DNA from 3 places in the Pseudoalteromonas sp. SiA1 genome. Region 2 is predicted to be linked to each of the others. Evidence: predicted binding sites of a transcription regulator. Region 2 holds the regulator's gene; each other region holds the start of a gene.
What was found. The regulator sigma-54, encoded in region 2, starts transcription at its own class of promoters, with help from an activator protein. The targets are predictions, from matches to a motif close to GTTGGCACGNNNNTNGNNT.

Region 1 (4,291 bases), 230 kb from region 2:
CCACATCTATAGTTAAACCTTGGTGCGTACGCTCAACCTGCTCATCGGTTCTGAGTACTTCTGATAAAAAGTGGCTTGGGAATATTTCTTCTGCGGCTTTACCAATAAGTTCGCCACTGGTTTTGCCCATTACCTCTTCAAACATTTTATTACAACCGGCAAACACCCCGTTGTTATCGCGGTAATAAAATAAATCCGGCGAGGAGTCTACTATTGAGCGCAGTAACATGCCTTGCTGTGCGAGTTCTTGTTGTGTTTTTTTACGCTCTGCAATTTCACGCCTGAGCTCTTCTATTGCTCGATGTTTGGCATGAAAAGCCATTTTACGTTCGTCAATTTCAATATTTAAGCGGTTAATATTGTCTTTGAGGGTTTGATTTAAAAGCTTCTCTTGTTTTGTGGCACTATCTAAATAAGCATAAGAGGCATCAAGTTGCCGAATAGAGTTTAATAATATGCTGATAACTAAAGGAGAAACAACCGAGGTAAAAAATACTACGGCCAGTATATCAACCAAGTTTACTTCGCCTATGGCAACGTAATAAAACATACTTGATAAAACCAGCGATATTGTTAGTAATAATGCATAGCAAATAGCAGCAGTTTTAAACTCACCAAAACGAGTTATTGAACTGGAAAGAACTCGAACCCACGGGTTCAAAGAAGAATCAGTCATATATCAGTTTTTCTCTTAGCTAAATGCTTAGGGTCTGTTGACCTTTCAAGGTTAAAAGCTAATTTTAGCATTTTCTATCAGCTATTTTCATGTTGTGCGACAAAAACAATAAAATTTCATGTTTGGTGTTATTTGCTGCATTTCAGCAAATCTTTATTTAGTGTAAAATGCGGCGTTTTAAATATTGCAAATAACGAGTAACGTATCATGCAAAAAACTATGCCAGATATTGCTAACACGGCTGCCGCATTACAAACAGGTAAATTAGACTGGGTAGGTATGGGCGATATAGAGCTGCCTTTTATTTTTGAATCTCTTGATTTAGCTCCAGTTACCGTTAATGCAAAAGCACGCGCCTTTGTTAATTTACACAAAGAAGATGCTAAAGGCATTCATATGTCGCGACTATTTTTAGCGTTGGATCACCTCTCAACTGAGCAACAGGTCAATCCACAAACCTTAGCACAAGCCTTAGATACCTTTATCACCAGTCATGAAGGCTTAAGTGATAAAGCACACATTGAATTTAAATTTGAATTGCCGCTACGCCGTAAGTCATTACTTAGTGGTAAAGCAGGTTGGAAAAGCTATCCCATTGTACTTACCAGCACTATAAATCAAGGCGTTATTAGTTTTGAGCTCAGCGTTGATGTGACTTATTCATCAACTTGCCCCTGCTCTGCAGCACTGGCTCGCCAATTAATTCAAAACGCATTCAGCGAAAAGTTTTCTCAAGAAACACTCACTCAATCAGAAGTTTTAGAGTGGCTTGGAACAACTCAAGGCATTGTAGCAACCCCGCATTCACAGCGTTCAATTGCTAATGTTAAAGTTAAATTAGCAAATAACATTGAACAGTTTGATGTGGTTAACTTAATAAACTTACTAGAAGATGAGCTAAAAACACCAGTACAAGCTGCGGTAAAACGTGAAGACGAACAAGAGTTTGCTCGCTTAAACGGTCAAAATTTAATGTTTTGTGAAGACGCAGCACGAAAAATTAAAACGACGTTAGAGTCAAAAGAGTTTAGCGATTACTTCCTGCAAATTAACCATTATGAGTCTTTACATGCTCATGATGCAGTTGCGATTGCCGTAAAAGGTATTGAAGGCGGCTATAAAGCATAATAGTGCTCATCCCCATTCGTTAATAAAACAACCATAACAACTATTTGGGCACATAAATTGCTTTAGAAAAGCAGTGTCAATTTGTTGTTATGGAGTTACCGTATGGAATTCGCTTTATTATTAATATTAGTGCTAGTTGTTGGGGCATCTGTCGTTGCGTCAAAATTTAATGATGACGGCGGAAACCCTTATCCTTTTACTCGTAAGCAAAGTGTATTTACCCAAGTAGAAGGGGCATTTCTGAATTTATTAGAGCGCGCTGTTGGCGATCAATATAAAATTGTTAGTCGCGTTAAACTAATCGATGTGATTGACTGTAAACAAGGCCTGTCTGTTAAATCTAAACGTGCGGCAATGGCTAAAGCAAAAAATAAGCAGCTCGACTTTGTTTTAGTAGATAAAGAAAAAATGACCATAGTGGCTGCGGTTGACTTAGTTAATAACGCCAATAAAGATGGCCACAAAGCACAGCGCGACTGGTTTGTTAATGGCGCATTGGAAGCCGCAGGTATTCCACATATTCGTATGAAAGTGAAGGCAGGCTACCGCCCAAGCGAAGTACGCGATGCAATTATGTTTAAATTAGGTAAGCCAGCGGCATCTAAACCTTCACGACCTACGCGCGCTAGAGTTCATAAACCGGCGGTACTATCTCCTTCTCAAGCAAAGGCACAATCAACAGCCCTTGCTGAAATATAATCAATAAGTTTATAAAGTGCGGGCTTTTTAAGCTCGCATTTTTGTTTGTTTTACCCCACGTTATTTTTTGCAGTATAATCACCGTATTCAAACTCAGGAATTTAACACTATGAATGTTGGTATTATTGGCGCAATGGAGCCAGAAGTTAAAATTTTGCGCGAGGCGATGCAAAATCCACAAGTTTTAACCAAGGCTGGTTTTACTTTTTACACAGGCGAGCTTGCAGGCAATACCGTCACTTTAGTGCAATCAGGTATAGGTAAAGTCGCTTCGACAATCGCAACCACATTACTTATCGATAACTTCAATCCAGATTGTGTTATTAACACTGGCTCTGCCGGTGGATTCGACCCATCACTAAACGTTGGCGATGTAGTAATTTCATCTGAAGTACGTCATCACGATGTTGATGTAACAGCGTTTGGTTACGAAATTGGCCAAGTACCACAAATGCCAGCAGGTTTTACTGCTCACCCTAAACTTGTAGAAGCAGCCGAGCAAACAATTGCACAAATTAGTGAAGTAAAAACCCTTGTTGGTTTAATTTGCACTGGCGACTCGTTTATGTGCGACCCTGTTCGTATTGAAAAAGCACGCAGTGACTTCCCTACAATGCTAGCAGTAGAGATGGAAGGTGCATCAATTGCGCAAACGTGTTTTGCACTTAATACACCATTTGTTGTTATTCGCTCAATGTCTGATATTGCAGGCAAAGAGTCGCCGCAATCATTTGAAGAATACTTAGAAACAGCCTCTATAAATTCATCAAAAATGGTCGTAGCTTTACTTGAGAAATTAACGGCGGTTACGCTGTAAATGCTCAATAATATTGTTCAAAATCATTTGGACTTTATTGTATTTATTTGTGCGCTCCTTGCTGAGCGCTTTTTACCTTTAGTAAGTTGGTATCACCCTAACCACATACTCTCTGCTATTTTTAGCGCTATAAGCCAGCGTATTTATAAAAAAACAGACACCAAGCAATATCATTATTTAGCAGCCTCAATGGCAAGTACGCTTATACTTAGTACTGTGCTTATTATTGTAGTTTTACTGCTTCAGCTTGCCTTTTACCCCGAGCTGTTATCAGGTCTTATTTTATATTTATGCCTAGAAAACAGTAGCCTGAATAAAAAAGCGATACGCATAGCTAGGCTAGTCAAAAAAAATCAAAAATCGACAGCACGCGAATTATTAAAGCCACTAGTAGCCCGTGAAGTTAATGCACTTTCAAGCCCCGGGATCATTAAAGCCATTATGGAAAGTGTCATACTTAGAACGGCGCGTCATTACTTTGTAGTAATTTTCATATTTTTAGTATTGGGCCCCGTCGCCGCTCTCGCCTATCGTTTAATCACTTTAATTCAACAGGCGTGGCGAAGTGATATAGCCCCAAACAGCTCTTTTTTGATGCCGCTTAAACTGGTTCTTTTTATTGTTGAGTACATTCCCATACGTTTACTCGCGCTGACAATTGCCTCACTAAAGGCCAGTAAAAAAAGCATGCATTATATTAAGCATTATGGCCGACACTTCTATCAAACCAATACAGGCTGGTTACTTAGTGTATGTTCTGCATCTTTGGGGGTACAACTTGGTGGGCCTGCTATTTATAATACACAGCGTTTTAATAAAATGCGTGTCGGTGTAGAGCGTCTTCCCAACGCCGATGACTTACCACAACTACTCAATACACTTAACCAAACTCGCTTTTTTTGGCTTCTGATTATTATTAGCGTTGAAGTTATTAAGGCTGTTCTCGTTTTTAAGTTCGCATAAAAAAACCA
Region 2 (4,291 bases):
AATGCGGCAGCCATGTTTGCACAAATGTTTGAATTTGCCATGTAAATTTTTGCACTATACTGTGACTTGCTAGGTAGTCTTTTACTGGTTGGTCCAGCCCTGTAAGTGGCTTAAGTTCAGGCTCCCAATGCGGGTTTGGTAAAAATCGGGCATCGAATACGTAATCTGCTTCTTTAGGGATGCCGTGTTTAAAACCAAATGACTCAAAGGTAATGATCAGTTGTTTATCTTTTTTTCCGAGTATTTTTTCACGAATAGACTCAGCAAGCTGATGCACACTTAAATCCGTGGTATCAATCATATAATCAGCACGGTTAATCAATACATCAAGTAGTTGTTTTTCTTTTTTTATGGCTAAATCAAGCGGCAAAGAATCAATAGATAAAGGGTGGAGACGTCGCGTTTCTGAAAAACGTTTTATTAATGTTTGATCGTCACTGTCTAAATAAAATACCGTTGGTTTAGTAAAACCAGGTAAATATTCAATGATTTCATTAAACTGCTGTTGCTCTTTAGGTAGGTTACGTACATCAACACTCACGGCAATTTTATTATAACTGTCGGAAACACTGCGCACTAATGATGGTAATAAATTAAGAGGAATATTGTCTACACAATAATAACCTAAGTCTTCCACAACGCGTAACGCCACAGATTTACCTGAGCCTGAACGACCGCTTATAATTATTAATTCCATTTATCACCTTTCTTTGTTACTACGATTGACTGACGATAACCTGATATAGTTCGCTATCCGATTTGGCGGCGCGTAACTGTTTACAAAATTCTTTATCATTGAGCTTATCAGCAATCGTGGCTAGCGTCTTCAAATGCTGCTGATTATCGCCATCGGGAACAATTAACGCGACAAAAATGTCAACCGGCCGGTTATCAATCGCATCAAAATTAATAGCTGTTTCGCTCACTAAAATCAAAGCAAGGGGCTCTTGAGCTCCACTCATGCGACCATGTGGAATAGCAATGCCTCGGCCAATGCCTGTACTTCCAAGCTTTTCTCTTGCAGTTAATGCATTAAGAATATCTTGTTGTGTTAAATAGGGCAGCTTATTGTGAGCCAATTCACTGATAAATTCTAAAATTCTTTTTTTACTATTAAAAAGGACCGCAGCTTTACTGCAGTCCTGACAGATAAGTGAGCTTAGTTTCATAGTGTTAGTGTCGAGCAAGTTTCTCTTTGTGTTTAATTACTTGACGATCTAGCTTGTCAATGAGCGAGTCTATAGCGGCATACATATCTTGATGCTCAGTAGAGGCAAAAATCTCAGCGCCACTAACATGAACGGTTGCTTCAGCTTTTTGGTTTAGTTTTTCTACATCGAGAATAACGTGCACATTCGTTATGTGATCAGTGTGCCTCTGTAACTTCGAAAATTTACTATTTACGTAGTCTCTAAGCGAGTCGGTAATATCTACATGGCGACCAGTTAAATTCAGTTGCATAAACATTTTCCTCTTTGTTGTACGCCTTAAATCAAACTTTTACGTTGATTAGACGGGGGAATAGCTAGAGATTCGCGATATTTTGCAATGGTTCTCCTCGCTACTTTAATTCCTTGCTCTGCCAATATATCTGCAATTTTACTATCACTCAATGGTTTAGCTGAGTTTTCTGCAGCGATTAATTTTTTAATTAATGCACGTATTGCTGTTGATGAACATTCGCCACCATTTTCAGTACTTACATGGCTTGAAAAGAAATATTTAAGCTCAAAAATGCCACGTGGTGTATGCATGTATTTTTGCGTAGTAACACGCGATATAGTCGACTCATGCATTTCCACCATTTCAGCCACATCGTTAAGCACCATAGGCTTCATAGCCTCAGGACCGTGTTCAAAAAAGGCCTGTTGCTGCTGCACAATACAGTTGGTTACTTTAAGTAGCGTGTCATTCCTACTTTCTAAGCTTTTTATAAACCATTTAGCCTCTTGTAAGTGCGAGCGAATAAACTGGCTATCACCACTTGATTTAACCGTACGCGACATAGCTGCATATTGGCTATTTACTCTGATCTTAGGCATGCTATCTGGGTTTAATTCAACTACCCAACGACCTTTAACTTTCTTAACCGACACATCAGGAATAACGTATTCAGACTCTTCTCTAACAATAGTGTCTGCCGGTTTTGGGCTGAGCGTATGAATCAACGTCATGATTTCTTTAAGCTCATCTTCTTTAAGCTTTGTTTTTTTCATTAACGTGCGATAGTCACGTGCAGCAAGTAAATCAATATGATCGGTTAAGATCATTTTTGTTTCGTTTAAAAAAGGTGTGTCTTTATCAAATTGATTTAGCTGAATACACAAGCACTCTTGTAAACTACGCGCGGCTATTCCCACTGGATCAAATAGTTGAATACGCTTTAGTACCGCTTCTATTTCGTCAAGTTCAACTTCATCTTCGCCGTCGTTTTCTTGGTTAAAGCTTTCTAATATTTCTTCACAGCTAAGGGTTAGAATCCCTGAATCGTCCACAGCTTCTACAATTGCAATAGCTATCGCTTCATCGGTAGGACTAAACGGCGTCAGTTGAAGTTGCCACATTAAATACTCATGCAGCGTTTCAGTCGAAGAGCCTTGATAAATAGATTCATCTTCTGGCATTGGGCCCGATGAAGAGGCAGGCGCAGCGCTCATATATTCATCCCAAGTAACATCCATAGCCATATCATCGCTAATGGTGTCTTTGGTCATTGCTTCGCCGCTATCTTGCTCATACTCGCTAGGTTTATCGTCAGCTGAGGCACTTAGCGTTAAGTCATCGTTATCGGCTTTTTGTTCGTTTTTACCTGCAGTGTCTTCGCTGTAATCGTGTTCTTCAACTTCAAGCAAGGGGTTGCTATCGAGCGCTTCTTGAATTTCTTGCTGGAGATCCAATGTACTGAGTTGCAATAAGCGAATTGCTTGTTGCAACTGTGGAGTCATTGTAAGTTGCTGGCCCATGCGCAGCTGTAATGATTGCCTCATGTATCTCTAACAATCCTTTTAAATTACGGTCTGTTGACCTTTACGGATTAAAATTTGTTCAAACTAGGGGCGGTTTAATTGCGGCGCGAGGTTTGTAACCTAGTGGGCTAAGTCAAAACCGAGCAACAAAGAGTAAATCGTCCCTAGGCAGAACCCGAAGGGCAGCGCCTGTTTGGCATTGATGCTGCGTTATCGCCTATTTATGGGGAATACCACACCACATAGGCTCTGCCTTGCCTAAATACCAAACAGACTGCTGCAAATTCAACCTTGAAAGGTCAACAGACCTAAGTATAATTAATCTTAGCAGATGCTTAGTGGAATAACACACATATTAGAGCTTGAACTGCTCGCCCAAATAAACATCGCGTACTGTTTTATCGTTTAATACGTATTCAGGAGTGCCTGATGCAATTAACTCCCCATGAGAAACTATGTAGGCTTTTTCACAAACATCAAGTGTTTCGCGCACGTTATGGTCTGTAATAAGTACGCCAATGCCACGGTTTTTAAGATGCTCTATGATCTTTTTAATATCTAATACTGAGATAGGATCAACCCCCGCAAAGGGTTCGTCTAAAAGGATAAATTTAGGGTTTGCTGCTAACGCGCGAGCAATTTCAACGCGGCGACGTTCACCACCTGATAAAGCCATACCTTGACTATCGCGGATATGCTGAATGCTAAATTCATCAAGTAAATTATTTAAGGTATCTTCGCGTTGTTGTTTATTTAATTCTTTACGTGTTTCTAAGATAGCCATTAAGTTTTGATAAACAGTCAGCTTTCTAAAAATAGACGACTCTTGCGGTAAATAACCAATCCCTAAACGCGCTCGGCTGTGCATCGGTAATAAAGTAATATCTTTATCATCAATTGATATTTTGCCTTTATCGCTAGGGACAAGGCCTACAATCATATAAAAAGTGGTGGTTTTACCTGCACCATTAGGGCCAAGTAACCCCACAATACTGCCAGCTTCAACCTCTAGGCCAACGTTTTTTACAACTTCACGACCTTTGTAGCTTTTAGCTAATAGCTCTGCTTTTAATGTGCTCATGGTTGGCCTTTATCATCTTCTTTTTTATTTTCAACAGGGACTAAAATAGTGTGTACACGGTCTGTTGAGTTTTCGTCTTTTTCTGCGCTAATTAACTGCTGCTCGATATCGTAAGTGATACTTTTAGCTGTTATTTTTTGACCTGCTTGAGCAATGCTTGCATCGCCGATTAAGGTTAAAAAACGCAGCGACACATCGTAACGCACTTCATTAGCACTGGCGCTCATTATGGTGCCATCAGCTT
Region 3 (4,291 bases), 1.3 Mb from region 2:
ACGGTATTATCAGCATTAACATCTTGTGGACGCACTAACCCCTCTAAGCGAATAAATTCTTCACCGGTATTTAGCGTTAGCCATTTTTCACCGCGAATCACTAAATTACCATTTGGTAATACTCGCATCACGTTAACCGAAATATCGCCAACTAGGCTGTTTGATTGATTTGATTTTGAGTCACCTTTAAACGACGCATCACTACCAACCCCAAATTGAATACTATCGCCACCAATATTAACCGGTAAACCACCTAAACCAATAACAGGATCGAGGCTAGCATCTGTTTGTTTATCTGTTTCTGTTTTAGCCGCTTTTGTGGCTTGGGTTGACTCTTGCAATTTAACAGTAATGATATCGCCTGTTCTAAGTGCTTTCTTATCGGCATATAAGTCATTCGATAACTGAGTACTGAATAAAGAGCCAGTTGCTACCACTGGCTCCATATTAGGCTCAGGATACATAGGTGCATAGTAGGGATCGTCCTGCACTACTTCATTATTTTGTGTAGATACACAACCGCTTAACAGTAAAGTCCCTACTGCAAATAACATGATATTACGCATACAATCCCCCAAGACTATAGTTGTTGATTGATGTAGCTCATCATTTCATCAACCGCTGAAATTACCTTTGAGTTCATTTCGTAAACTCGCTGAGTTTCAATCAAATTAACCAACTCTTCGGTCACATTTACATTTGATGTTTCAAGTGAACCTTGAATAATTGTACCTAAGCCCTCAACCCCCGGGTTACCTTGAACAGGTGCACCACTTACTGCAGTTTCGGTATAAAGGTTTTGCCCTATAGGCTCAAGGCCCGACGGATTGATAAAATCACTAATAGTAATTTGACCAATAACCACGTTTTCGGCTTGACCTTTAATTCGAACTGACACTTCACCATCTTGAGATACGGTGATTGACTGTGCATCATCAGGCACATTCATTTCAGGCTGAACAACGTAACCGGCACCCGAAGTTACAACTCGCCCCTCACCGTCGGTGGTAAACTGGCCGTTACGCGAATAGGCAATATTGCCATCAGGCTGTAAAACCTCAAAAAATCCAGGACCAGAAATCATCCAATCTAATGAATTTTCAGTGGTGAGCATGTTACCTTGGGAAAAGTTTTTCTGATTAGCGACCACTTTCGTACCCGCGCCCAGCATTAAGCCCGACGGCATTTCGGTGTCTTGCGATGAGCGACCGCCTGGTTGATTAATATTTTGGTAGAGTAAGTCTTCAAAAATAGCGCGGCTTTTTTTGTAACCCACTGTACTGGCATTCGCTAAGTTATTTGATATAACCGATATATCTGTTTGTTGAGCGTCAAGCCCTGTTTTACTTATCCATAATGCTGGATTCATAATAATATCCTCACGTTATAGTTAAACGATGCGCATCAGCTGTTCTTGACGTTCGTCAATCTCTTCAGCTGTTTTCATCAGTTTTACTTGTAATTCAAATTGGCGTTGATGACTGATCATATCGACCATTTCATGCACAGGATTTACATTCGATTTTTCTAATGTGCCACCTAATACTTGTACATTGGCTGATGTTTCGACTATTTGGCCTGGTTTAGCTCTAAATAAGCCATCGTTACCCTTCTCGAGTGTAGCGTTGTTTGCATCAACTACTTTTAGCCGATCAACTTCTTCTAAAAAGTTAGCCGGTGCACCTTGAGGGCGAACTTGAATAGTGCCATCTTTGCTAAATTCAATTTTTTCAATCGGTACAGGTAATATGACTGGCCCACCTTCGCCAATAACTTGACGACCGTCGCTGGTAGTCAACATTCCTTCAGCCGTTATATTTAACGAACCCACTTTTGTATAGGCTTCATTACCGGAGGCATCCTGAACACTCAGCCATGCATTATCACTCATAGCAATATCAAGGCTGCGACCTGTTTCGACAACACCGCCCGATGTCATGTTAGAACCTGGGCGCTCCTGCATAGCAAAAACACGAGTCGGCAAACCTTCACCGAAAGCCTGCATTGACCGTGCTTGCGCAAAATCAGATTTAAACCCAGTGGTATTCGCATTTGCCAAATTATTGGCTTTAAGAGCAAGCCCTTGCATGCTTTGTTTAGCGCCAGATGCCGCTATGTAGACCATTTTATCCATAACATCGACTCATTAAGAAATCTATGCATGAGTAAATGCAATATAAGTGCCAAATTAAATTTAAGTGTGAATAAGATTTTAGGAGAGGAATAAAAAAGGCTGCACTAAGCAGCCTTAGTAAATCAAAATATGATTATCTGATCTGAAGGATGTTCTGTTGAATAGTTGAGTTAACCTCAAGCGCACGAGAGTTTGCTTGGAAGTTACGCTGCGCACTAATCAAATCAACCAGCTCATTGGTTAAGTTTACGTTAGACTGCTCAAGAGCTGACGAATTAATGTTGCCTAGTGTGCCTGAACCTGGCTCACCCGCAATTGGTTCCCCCGAGGTCAAACTTTTTTTCCATGAAGTGTCACCTACTTGCTGCAAACCTTGTGAGTTTGAAAAGCGCACCATGGCAACTTGACCTAAGTAAGTTGAATCACCATTACTGTAAGATGCAACAACTTTTCCATCTGTACCAATATCAATACCCGCTAAGCGACCTACTGTCGCACCATCTTGCTCTAGTGCTTTCACCTCAAAGCGACTCGCATATTGAGTAGGCGTTCTATTTGCAGTACCGGCCTCATCGCGCCAATTAATCGCAATATCATCAAATTGGGCGCCATTAGATAAAATACCCGATAAATTAGCTCCGGTTAAATTAACATCAGTAAAGGTTGGACCAACATTTGGAGCACCATTAGTCGTTGCAGGCAAACCGCTAGCATCAAACCCAAAGGTACTTAGCGGGCTTGGTGTTGCTGTCGCGGCACCAGTTGCATCAAAGGGAGTTTTGTCAAGCGTACCATGTACTTGCCATTCATTAGGCGCTGTTTTTACAAAAAAGAATTGTAGAACATGTGGCTCACCAAGTGAGTCATACATTGTGGTCGATGTCGAAGAGTTATAAGTAGTACTGTCTGTTGCATCAAAAGGGACAGCTATTACATCTTCTCGAGAATCGACGTTAAATGATGTATAAACGTTTGAAGTAGAGCGCGGAGAGCCCGAAGAATCTGGTATTTGTAAAGCAGATGAAGTACTAAGACTTACAGAGGTCGTATCACCACTAACTTCATCAACTGGGAAGCTTTGTAAAAAATTACCTTTAGCATCTACAACAAAGTTATCTTTATTAAGCTTAAATGCACCCGCACGCGTGTAGGTAAAGTCTTGTGCGCCTAAGTCTTGACTGGTAGCAAAATACCCCTCACCTGTGATCGCTAAATCCAGTGAATTATTAGTAAACTGCAGCGAGCCCTGATGAAACTGCTGGGCAACCATAGTGGTTTGTACACCATCACCATTTTTCGTTTTACCGGCGCTAAATACTGATGATGCGTATACATCAGCAAATTCAGCGCGAGACTCTTTAAAGCCCGTGGTATTTACGTTGGCAATATTATTGGCGGTAACATCTAAATCTTTTTGTGCGGCAGCAAGGCCTGTTAATGCAATATTGAAGCTCATAATTAACCTCTAACCTAAAAAATATTTAGCCTATTGGCTAAAAAATACATAAAATCTATTACGCGATTTCTGCGACATCAGTCAGCCTAACCGCACCTTCTTTGGTATTAATAATAATGCCGCTTGAGCCATTAATATTAACACTCTCAATATTTTTGAATGAGGCAATTGGTAAGCTAGAGAATTCGCCATCCGTACTGCCTTCAGCTTTAACATTGTATTCACCAGGAGGAAGTCGTTCACCCGCTTCGTTTTTACCATCCCATGCAAAGCGAACCGCACCTGCAGGCTGCGTGCCTAAATCAATAGTTTTAACTAATTGCCCTGATGCATCTTCAATACGAAGCGTTAAATTGTCTACCGGCTTTTCAGCAACAATCGCTCCCTTTACCTCACCCGACTCATTAAGCTCAAGTGTGTCAGACTCCAGCAGCGCTTGCTTACCAACCAGTGTTGATGCTTGCAATGCTGAATTTGATGTCATCGACGCAGCTAAAGACTCAAAGTTAGAGTTTAAATTTGAGATCCCTTCAGCCATGGTAAAGTTTGTCATTTGTGCAATCATCTGATCGTTATCAGCTGGTTTGCTGGGATCTTGATATGACAACTGCTGTGTTAACAACGAAAAGAAATCTTCTTGGGTTAACGCATCACTCTCTTCTTTTTTTGGCACTTGCTTATCTTGCCAACGTAAAGAGTCC

Region 1: a site for sigma-54 is predicted at 1,849-1,867, ahead of KK487_RS03005 (DUF2726 domain-containing protein). Genes of this name have one in related genera too.
Region 3: a site for sigma-54 is predicted at 2,170-2,188, ahead of KK487_RS11410 (flagellar basal body rod protein FlgF). Genes of this name have one in related genera too.

What each region holds. Positions count from the first base shown of each region.
Region 1 covers NZ_CP076084.1:651,961-656,251, reverse strand. Annotated here, with positions in the region: gene arcB (aerobic respiration two-component sensor histidine kinase ArcB) at 1-676, opposite strand, end outside; gene folE2 (GTP cyclohydrolase FolE2) at 884-1,804, shown strand; gene KK487_RS03005 (DUF2726 domain-containing protein) at 1,907-2,503, shown strand; gene mtnN (5'-methylthioadenosine/S-adenosylhomocysteine nucleosidase) at 2,613-3,320, shown strand; gene KK487_RS02995 (cobalamin biosynthesis protein CobD/CbiB) at 3,321-4,283, shown strand.
Region 2 covers NZ_CP076084.1:426,872-431,162, forward strand. Annotated here, with positions in the region: gene rapZ (RNase adapter RapZ) at 1-697, opposite strand, end outside; gene ptsN (PTS IIA-like nitrogen regulatory protein PtsN) at 717-1,169, opposite strand; gene hpf (ribosome hibernation promoting factor) at 1,174-1,461, opposite strand; gene KK487_RS01990 (RNA polymerase factor sigma-54) at 1,488-2,987, opposite strand; gene lptB (LPS export ABC transporter ATP-binding protein) at 3,322-4,047, opposite strand; gene lptA (lipopolysaccharide transport periplasmic protein LptA) at 4,044-4,291, opposite strand, start outside.
Region 3 covers NZ_CP076084.1:2,456,933-2,461,223, forward strand. Annotated here, with positions in the region: gene flgH (flagellar basal body L-ring protein FlgH) at 1-566, opposite strand, end outside; gene flgG (flagellar basal-body rod protein FlgG) at 581-1,369, opposite strand; gene KK487_RS11410 (flagellar basal body rod protein FlgF) at 1,391-2,134, opposite strand; gene flgE (flagellar hook protein FlgE) at 2,268-3,590, opposite strand; gene KK487_RS11420 (flagellar hook assembly protein FlgD) at 3,649-4,291, opposite strand, start outside.